DNA from 3 places in the Rossellomorea sp. ABR4_012 genome. Region 3 is predicted to be linked to each of the others. Evidence: riboswitches for the same ligand, from Rfam matches in the RefSeq annotation. Region 3 holds a riboswitch; each other region holds the start of a gene.
The links. A riboswitch is a leader RNA that binds a small molecule or an ion and turns the genes downstream of it on or off. The one in region 3 is predicted to bind S-adenosylmethionine.
Positions count from the first base shown of each region.

Region 1: another riboswitch for S-adenosylmethionine. It lies ahead of ACXAFV_RS00835 (LLM class flavin-dependent oxidoreductase); the one in region 3 lies ahead of ACXAFV_RS20465 (YezD family protein).
Region 2: another riboswitch for S-adenosylmethionine. It lies ahead of ACXAFV_RS15605 (homoserine dehydrogenase); the one in region 3 lies ahead of ACXAFV_RS20465 (YezD family protein).

Region 1 covers NZ_JBSWVK010000001.1:162,535-165,816, forward strand. Annotated here, with positions in the region: gene ACXAFV_RS00830 (sodium:solute symporter family transporter) at 1-402, opposite strand, end outside; gene ACXAFV_RS00835 (LLM class flavin-dependent oxidoreductase) at 439-1,809, opposite strand; SAM riboswitch class I at 1,992-2,095, opposite strand; gene ACXAFV_RS00840 (DUF421 domain-containing protein) at 2,723-3,282, shown strand, end outside.
Region 2 covers NZ_JBSWVK010000003.1:512,056-515,337, reverse strand. Annotated here, with positions in the region: gene ACXAFV_RS15610 (aspartate kinase) at 1-452, opposite strand, end outside; gene ACXAFV_RS15605 (homoserine dehydrogenase) at 504-1,748, opposite strand; SAM riboswitch class I at 1,900-2,010, opposite strand; gene ACXAFV_RS15600 (copper homeostasis protein CutC) at 2,514-3,203, opposite strand.
Region 3 covers NZ_JBSWVK010000006.1:136,314-139,595, reverse strand. Annotated here, with positions in the region: gene ACXAFV_RS20475 (inorganic phosphate transporter) at 1-211, opposite strand, end outside; gene ACXAFV_RS20470 (phosphoadenylyl-sulfate reductase) at 269-967, opposite strand; gene ACXAFV_RS20465 (YezD family protein) at 1,076-1,228, opposite strand; SAM riboswitch class I at 1,315-1,424, opposite strand; gene ACXAFV_RS20460 (L-cystine transporter) at 1,587-2,969, opposite strand; gene ACXAFV_RS20455 (MoeB/ThiF family adenylyltransferase) at 3,112-3,282, opposite strand, start outside.

The DNA of each region.
Region 1 (3,282 bases), on a different contig from region 3:
GTTGAAAAGTAAGATCAGCCCTGAACCGACCCGTAGGAAGTCACTGTTATAAAAATCACCAAGCCAGTCAGGAAGGGAAAGTGATTTTTGTCCGGTATTCAGTTTACGCACTCTCTTGGCAACCATCAGTACACCAATCGGTCCCCCGCCGATGATCGCTAAAAACAGCCAAAGATTCGAAAGCCCCCAATCATGCGACCAGCCCGGGTAGCCGAGGAAGGTGGCCGCGCTCAGGTAGGTGGCGGCAAAGGAAAGACCCAACACATAAGGTCCGAGACTACCACCGCCAATGGCAAAATCGCTGACGCTTTTTGTCTTTTTGGCACTGATTAATCCCAGTGCGAACATAGCTGCAAGAAATACAGCAAATCCTATCCATGTATACAATGCTAATTGACTCATTCCCTACTCCTTTCTCTTACTCAAATTAGTTGCTTCCTATGAATGAACTGGTACAAGCTTTTTCGCCGGGTGATGATCGGGCAAGTGTTTATGACCTTTGCCAAACATGTTCTCTCTCAATGTTGGTCCTTCATATTCCTTGCGGTAGATCCCCCGCTTTTGGAGTTCGGGAACCACATGATCGACGAACTCGCTAAATGTACCCGGTGAATACGTCTGGGCGATATTAAAACCATCCGCATCACCTTCAACAGCCCATTTCTCGATTTCATCTGCAATTTGCTCAGGTGTACCGATGAATTTTACCGTTCCATTGCCAAGCCCATGATTTTTAATCGCTTCACGGAGCGTCCATCTTTTGTTTGGATCCTTCCCATACATATCGAGATTTCCCTGCATGGCATCCGTCTCGATGTCATCGATATACTGATCAGGGTCAAATTGTGAAAAATCAATCCCTGTATGACCTGATAAAAGAGAAGCGGTGCCTTCGTAGCTGACGTGACTCGTAAGTTCTTCATATTTTGCAAACGCTTCTTCTTCAGTTGACCCAATGATCGGCAGGATCATCGGGAAGATAAGAAGTTCATCCGGTTTTCTCCCCTGCTCCCCCGCCCGTCTGCGGATATCGTTTGTGTACAGTTTCAATCCGTCCAGCGAATGATTTTTAGTAAATACTGCTTCTGCATGTTTTGCTGCAAAATCCCTTCCTTTTGGAGAAGATCCTGCCTGGAATAATACCGGGGTGCGCTGTGGGGACGGCTCTACCAGATGAGGGCCCGGCACTCTGAAAAACTCTCCTTCGTGGTTGATCGAATGAACCCTATTCGGATCAGCAAACGTGTCATTTTCTTTATCATAAACAACCGCATCGTCCTCCCAGCTGTGTTCCCACAGCTTATAAACCACTTGGAGAAATTCATCAGCACGGTCATATCGGAGTTCCTTTGGGAGCCTTCCAGACAGCCCGAGATTGACGGCTTCACTTTCCAAATAGGATGTCACCACATTCCATGCAACCCTTCCTCCTGTTAAATGGTCCAGCGTTGATAACTGCCGTGCCAGTGAATAAGGCTGTGCATAAGTCGTGGAGATGGTTGGCGCAAATCCTAGATGCTCCGTTGCCGCGGCCATTGCCGAGATGGGGATGAGCGGATCATGAGCAGGCAGCTGTACCGCGCCCCTGACTGCTGCATCATGACTGTTTTCATATACGCTGTAGGTACCCAGCACATCAGCAATGAACATCGCATCAAATTTCCCGCGTTCAAGCGTTTGAGCCGTTTCCACCCAATAAGCTAAGCTGTTGTGCGACGTACCCTGATCTTTTTCATGTTTCCATAATCCGGTTGAATGCGGGGACGGCGAGTTTTGGATGAAGCCATTTAAATGAATCTGTTTTTTCATAAGACAAATCTCCTTTTTGCTTTATTATGAAATGTACTATGACCATGGCAGGGAGAATTGAAAGAAGTAATCTTATAGTTATACTTGGTTTAATAACAGCGTAACTGCCTTTTTTAAAAGCCGACCTGCGCTGCTACTAAAAAAACCTCTTCCGATGAGGAAGAGGTTCTGTATATACCATCCTCTCATCTTTCAAGCATCTGCTTGCTGGAATTAGCACCTTGTTACAAGTAACGGTTGCTGCGGGATCACGGGACCAGGTTCCTCCCCCGACTCTTGATAAGGAAATATTCTATTTTTTTGTTTGAATTTTTATCATCATAACGGAGTCGAAATAATCTGTCAAATCAGAATTTATTCTTATATAGTGTTTATCTGTGAAGATTGTCACAGTTTTTTTGTTGAAAACGCTTACTGACTTTTCCATAGAATATGAAACGAATTTCGAAACCATGGTGCTAATTCAACATCTCTCACGATTCTATCTAACCTGTTCAAAGGAACTTTGAACTATATTGGGGTTTGGAGTATAGTCAAAAATAATCTTTTCAAAACAATTTTTTTTACAATAGAGTTTGGAGATTACTTACTTGCTGATAAATTATTGTTTGCGCCGGAAACTGCCGACTATCAGATTCTTCAAAAAAGCTAATTTTACAAGTATCAACATCATTTAATCCTTTCACCACTTTCTTCACTATAAATGCCCCGGGGGAGTTGGATAGACTATATTCAAATACAGGGTAAATGAATAAAAAACTACATAAAGAGCACTTTAACTATATATTTCAATTAAAGGCGGAAACGATTTTGAAGTTAAAGAAAAACTTGTTGTATTTTTTACAGGTTGTGGACATTACCAGTACAAAAAGGGATTATCTATCCATTCAGAATTGATTAAAGGGGGAAATTTATGGAGACGATTAAAGAGATTTTTATTGTATTTGGAAGGATTATAACAATTTTACCTTTGTTATTAATTGTTACTTTATATATGGGTAAGCGATCAATAGGTGAATTGCCGGTTTTCGATTTTTTAATTATTTTAACACTAGGTGCAGTTGTAGGTGCAGATATTGCTGATCCTAATATTAGGCATATTCATACTGCTGCAGCAGTTATAGCAATAGGTTTATTGCAAAAAGTTATTTCTAAAATCGTTATAAAAAAACGGAAGATCGGTAAACTTCTCACATTTGAACCGACTGCTGTTATAAAAAATGGAACATTTCTCGTTGGGAATTTGAGACGTCTCTGTTATTCTTTAGACAATATTCTTCAAATGCTTAGAGAGAAAGATATATTTGACATAAAAGATGTTGAACTTGCCATAGTAGAAGCAAATGGCAGGTTAACAGTGTACAAGCAATCTAATAAAGCTCCGGTTACCATAGAAGACTTAGGAATTGAAAAAAAACATGCAGGTATTGCATATCCCGTTATTATCGAAGGGGAAATTTATCAGTCCGTTCT
Region 2 (3,282 bases), on a different contig from region 3:
GAACCGCCCCTGCCTAATGTTGTCACTTCTCCTTTATCCGTGATCCCTTGAAAACCGGCAACTACGACGATTCGTCCTTTTGATAACTCCGATGTTATCCGATCCGTATCGATCGAGGTAATCTTGGCATTCCCATATACTCCGTCCGTTTGGATTCCCGCCTGTCTGCCTGTCAGGGATACGGCTTCCAGCCCCTTTTGCTGCAGGGCCATTGTCAAGAGGGAGATCGTCACTTGCTCACCGGTACTTAAGAGCATATCCATTTCTCTCTTACTTGGCTTTACAGAAAGGTCCCCTGCCAATCTTACGAGTGTATCCGTCGTTTTATTCATTGCTGATACCACTGCGATAACATCATGGCCTTTTTCCCTTTCCTTCATGACATGAAAGACCATACGCTTGATTCGATCTGTAGAACCAACAGAGGTTCCACCAAACTTTTGAACAATCATACTCAATGATACCCCTACTTTCTATCAGACCATATTTAATAAAGATTACTTCTAAAAAACTGCCGCCCCAGTCTTCACTTCATTTTCCAATGGAATTTCATCCAGAATAGACACAGCTTGAATTTGATCATGCGTCCGAAGAAGCGATTCCAGTGTCTCTTTCCTGCCTTCAATAAATACGTACAAGTAATCGCCAAGCTGAATGCGATCCTTTAAAGTGAAAGATGAGATCCAGTCTTGATCATCATCATCACAGATCCTCATAACCCATTGGTGTCTGCTCTCAACAAGAACCTCCCCGGTCCTTGCTATGCTTTCGGCAGAGGCCGTGTACTTCCTCTCGATCAACGACAGAAAATCCTCTACCATGGCGCTTCCTGTAGGCAATTTCCCAGCGCCTGGGCCAAGCAGGGTGATTCTTCCTACAAGACTACCCTTGAGGGATATAGCATTCTCTACATCCTCCACACCGTAAAAAGGATGGGTGTCATGAACAAGGATTGGCTCTACTTCACCTTCGATATGGTCTACTGAATCCCGCCTGAGAGAACCTGCATGCTTGAACCGTAATCGAAAGGATTCCGCTGCCTGGAGCCACTCTGCAGTCAGGTGGGATATCCCCTTACGTCGAATATCCTTCCAATCGGGCTGTCTGCCAAAAGCTGTTTGACTTAAAATGAGCAATTTATAGAACGCATCATGGCCTTCGATGTCATTTGTAGGATCGGCTTCCGCGTAACCCTTGTCCTGAGCAATTTTTAAGGCTGTATCAAAGGCAAGACCACTTTTTCTCATTTGAGATAAGATGAAATTGGACGTCCCATTCAGAATCCCTTGAATTTGTCTGATCTCATTCACCTTCAGAAGCTGCCTGATACTGCCGATCACAGGGATTCCTCCGGCTGTCGTCGCTTCAAATCCGACCGATACCCCGTTCCTTTTTGCCTGCTCTAATAGCTCAGGACCATGTTTAGCAAACATCGCTTTATTGGCCGTGACGATATGAATTCCCTTCTCAATGGCTTCGGTTAAATACGTATAGCTCGGCTCTTCCCCCACGATTGCTTCAAAGATCACGTGCAGGTCGGGGATATCCAAGATGTCTTGGAACTCTGTTGTGACGTTGATGGATGATTCAATGTTCCTCTCTTTTACGGGATCTTTGATTAGGATCGCCCTTACCTTCACCTCTCTACCCAGTACTTCCTTCAATCTGTCCTGATGAGTATCGATTGCTTCACAGACTCCTTGCCCTACTGTTCCAAACCCCAGAATTGCCACATTAATCGTTGACATCATTCAGCCTCCTATTGTCGAATTTTCACATTATACATAAGAATTGATTCATTCCAGTTGAAGATCCACTTGAGGGATAAGAGCGGAAAAGAAAAGAGTATACAGAAAAGCCCTCTTCTTTTAAGAAGAGGGCTAAATGAACATGCTCCTCCCCTTATCTTCCAGATCCGTATGGGATCTGTAGGAATTGGCACCTTTACAGTCTGATCCTGTAGGTTGCCGGGCTTCATCGGGCCTATCCCTCCGCCGCTCTTGATAAGAGATATAATGTTTGATTTGGTATTACTTGCTATTTGAGTATGAATTGGATTATAAAGTGGATTCATTCCCTCGTCAATACTATTTTTAGTATTTTAAAAAAATTCATTCGATTGTTACAGACAGCTTTATTTCCTATCGGTTTACTTTAGTTTGAACCCTATCCAGGAGTTTATTAATCTCATTGTCCCCCTGAGCCCTTAGCTAACGATTTTTCGACAAGTTGGTTGATAAACGGGGAAAGTGGATTGTATTTTCCAAGAGTGGCATGTAAATATGGAAAGTGGATCGTATATTCCAAAAGTGGAACGTAAATGCGGAAAGTGGATTGTATTTTCATTAGTGGGGGAATTGGGTTAACTAAGGGACTGCTCTTATCCTACTTTATACGCTGAAACCGGCAGTCCAGTGAAGTTTTTTGATGATGAGGTTCATTTTTTTGTAAAAGTAGAGTGGGAACCGTCCCCTTCTACTCTTCTTGTGCTGCTTTTCGTATTATTATTACCATTATTCTTGTTGACCTTTTAATAGTTGAACCATTTCTTTCGCTTTTTCTAGATGAATTCCTTCGATGAGACTATGATTTTTTCGCACAGCTGTACCAAAATGATAATATCCTGTATTTACTGTTGAATGAACAGTACAAATATTGCTTGCATTTAATCCACTTCCAACCAAAATAGAAATATGCCCACATGCTGTTTTCATTTGCTGAATGGTTTGCAGGCGGCTGGAAAATTCAACATTTCCTCCAGAAGTTAAAATCGTTGTTATTTCTTTGTATTGGGCTAATGTTTTAGCCGCTTGAACAGGATTGACTGTACAATCAATTGCCCGGTGAAATGTAACCTCTAAACCATTGCATTCCATCAATAACTCTTCAAGCATGTGTTGGTTAACTTCATGTTTCTCATTCAACACTCCTAGTACAACACCATTTGCACCTAATGAACGGATTATTTTAATATCATTTTTCATGATCAAAAAGTCGTCATAAGAGTAACAAAATGATTGGCTATGCGGCCTTACCATCACATTGACCGGAATGCTTACACGGTTAACTACGGCTTCGATTAAGGAGTGACTTGGTGTTAAGCCGCCCTCTGTTATTGCGGATACTAGCTCAATCCGATCGGCCCCAGATTGTTCAATTAATATAGCATCTTCTAATGTTGTCGCAATAAATTCTATGAACATCGTATCAACCTTTCTTATATGCTGCTTCCTTCTCTTTCTATATACAGTTGAGAGATTTTAATAAAAGTGTACCATATTA
Region 3 (3,282 bases):
AAAGCAGGATAATAACCACGATCTCAATAGTAAGGATGCCTGGCGGGATAATTCCTGAACTGATCGTTTTCACCACTTCCCCGCCTCCCAGCACAGCGCCGAGAAACACCCCGGCAGAGCATATCAATAAGGCTGTTCTCATGTTTTTCACCGCACCTGCACCATAAGCCACACCCATCGATGCAGCCGCTCCACTCGCACCGATGTTCATCGCAAAAAATAGACATACAAGAAGTGCAGTCACTTCAAGCAACGATCTTCCCCCTCCTTAATGAAGACCGCATTCTGTCTTACCTGAGCCTTTCCATCTGCCTGAGCGTAAGTCGTCCATGTTATAGGCAGGTGCCGTACAGTGGGAACACCCAATACTGGGATAGCCTTTATCATGGAGTGTGTTGTAAGGAAGTTGGTGTTTGTGGACATACCTCCACACTTCTTTCCACGTCCAATGGATGAGCGGGCAAATTTTTATCGATTTAAACTTTTCATCCTTATTAATGAAATTCACATTGCTCCTGCTTTCTGACTGTTCTCTCCGCAATCCTGAGATCCAGGCATGCCCTTCTGATAATGCTTCTTCCAGCGGAATGAGTTTTCTTAAGCGGCAGCATTGATTGGGATCGTTCTCCCACAATTTTTCACCATATTTCACAGCCTGTTCATCTAATGACAATGTTGATTTCTTGAACGTAATGATTAAGTCGGGATACCTGTTTCTGACTTTTTCAATCGTTTCGTACGTTTCTTCGAAATGTACGTCTGTATCCAGAAAGATAATTTTTGCCGAAGGTTTGACCTTGGAGATCAAATCAACCAGTACAATTCCCTCAATTCCGAAACTGCACGCATACACGATATCATCTCCGAAATGTTCATAAGACCACTGGAGAACATTCAAGGCACCTTTATAGGTTTCATCAACGCGGAAAGAAAAGTTTGGGTACTTCCAATTTTGATAGGTTAACAATATACAACCCCCTTTACTGAGCTGAAAAAAGAAAAAGAGACGTCAAACACAGAAAGGGATTCCCTCAGAGTGTTAAACGCCTCTAGTTTGTCTAGTCAGCATTTCAGTTTATTTAAGTCTAACCTTTTCATTTTTCTCCAGCTGTACAACTTTTCCATCCTGGACCACGACTGTAATCGACCCGTATTTCATCGTCTTTAACATCGACTTCACATTTTCAACAACTTCATCAAATGCTTCTTGATTGTCTTGATTTGCCACAAGATTCCCCCAAACTTCGTCTTATCCAGTCATAGTCTGAAAGAAAAAACAGCCTTCCATTCTGGAAGGCTGTTCAGGTATAGGTTACCTTATCTTCCAAAATGACTCCACATTTTGCTGGAATTAGCACCTTACTAGATAAAAGTAGGTTGCCGGGTTTCAATGGGCCAGGTCCCTCCACCGCTCTGGATAAGAAATATTTAATTTAATATTCTAAATAATATCACGTTTCCGAAAGATGTCAACCCGAGTTTTTCGATAAGATTTATAAACTTTAATAAAAGTTCAATAAATCTCATTTTCTTGATTTCACTTAATATATTATTCATTCAATTATTTAGTGGTATACAAATAGTGGTTACTCTTCTGCCACCTGCCCCTCATTATAAACTTCGGAAGCCAATTCTCCGGTCACTTTACTTGTAATCACGCCTGAAGTCATAGCCCCGCTGACATTAACTGCAGTCCTCCCCATGTCAATCAGCGGTTCTACAGATATCAAAAGACCGGCAAGTGCGATCGGCAGGTCCATCGCAGATAGCACGAGGATAGCGGCAAATGTGGCTCCTCCACCGACCCCTGCGACTCCAAAAGAGGAAATGGCAACGATCAGGATGAGCGTCAAAATGAAAGAAGGAGTCAATGGATTGATCCCCACAGTCGGCGCAATCATGACGGCAAGCATGGCAGGATATACTCCTGCACATCCATTTTGACCAATAGAAAGCCCGAATGATCCAGAAAAGTTAGCGATCCCTTCTGAAACGCCCAGCTTTCTCGTCTGGGTATGGATATTCAACGGGAGTGTTCCTGCACTGGACCTCGAAGTGAAAGCAAACGTTAAAACAGGTAATACTTTTCTCACATACGTTACAGGGTTTAATCCTGCAAGTGTCAACATAATGAGATGAATGACAAACATGATGAGCAAAGCAATATATGAAGCAACTACAAATTCACCAAGTTTGGTGATGGCATCGAAGTCACTTAAAGCGACCGTCTTTGCCATGATCGCCAACACGCCATATGGAGTAAGTCTCAATACCAATGTGACGATTCTCATAATGACCGAATAAACGGAATCCACCATTCTCTTAAAAAACGAAGCTGCTTCCGGATCTTTTCTTTGAGCTCCAAGATATGCTACCCCAATAAATGCAGCGAAGATGACGACAGCAATCGTTGATGTCGCACGCTGACCTGTAAAGTCATAGAACGGATTGGCCGGGAGCAGCTCGAGGATTTTTTGCGGATAGCTCTGGCCTTCCATGGCCGCTGCACGCTCTTCAAGCTGTGCCCCTCTCGCCGCTTCTGCATCACCTTGTTCAATCTGTATAGCTTCCAGATCAAATGCTGCGGTCGTCGCGATTCCTACAGCTGCTGCAACAGCCGTCGTTCCAACTAACAGGCCGAGTATCAACACAGAAATTTTGCCCAGATTGTGGGATTGTTTCAGTTTAGTAAAAGCAGAAATGATCGACACAAACACAAGCGGCATGACAATCATTTGCAGAAGCTTGATATAGCCGCTGCCGACGATATTATACCACTCGATCGACTGAAGTAGATTTTCATCACCGGGATCATACAACCACTGCAGGACAAAGCCAAATACGATGCCGAGACCAAGAGCTGTGAACACCCTCTTTGAAAAAGAAACCTTCCTTTTTTGCAAATAAATTAAAACACCAATAAGAACAATAAACATCAGAAGATTCAACAACACGACCCAAACATTCATCATAAAACCTCCTTTTTCCGGGTTGTAATGACTTGCTGGCCAAAGGCTTAATGTAGTTTATGATGCATATGAACAAGATATGATGGAAAAGGCCCGCCCCTCTAACGCGTTAATGCATCGAGGGACGGGCCTTCTTCATCATTCAGCTGAAATATCGATGATAGAGTGATTTTGCTTCCGTAATATCTTTTGTTCCATGGATGAGCGCACGGCCGTCCCGAAATAGGACAATCCGATGTTTTCCATTTTTACAGGCAATAAGGTATGGATTCTTCTCGACACGTTCCATATGATATTCCATCTGTTCTGCCAT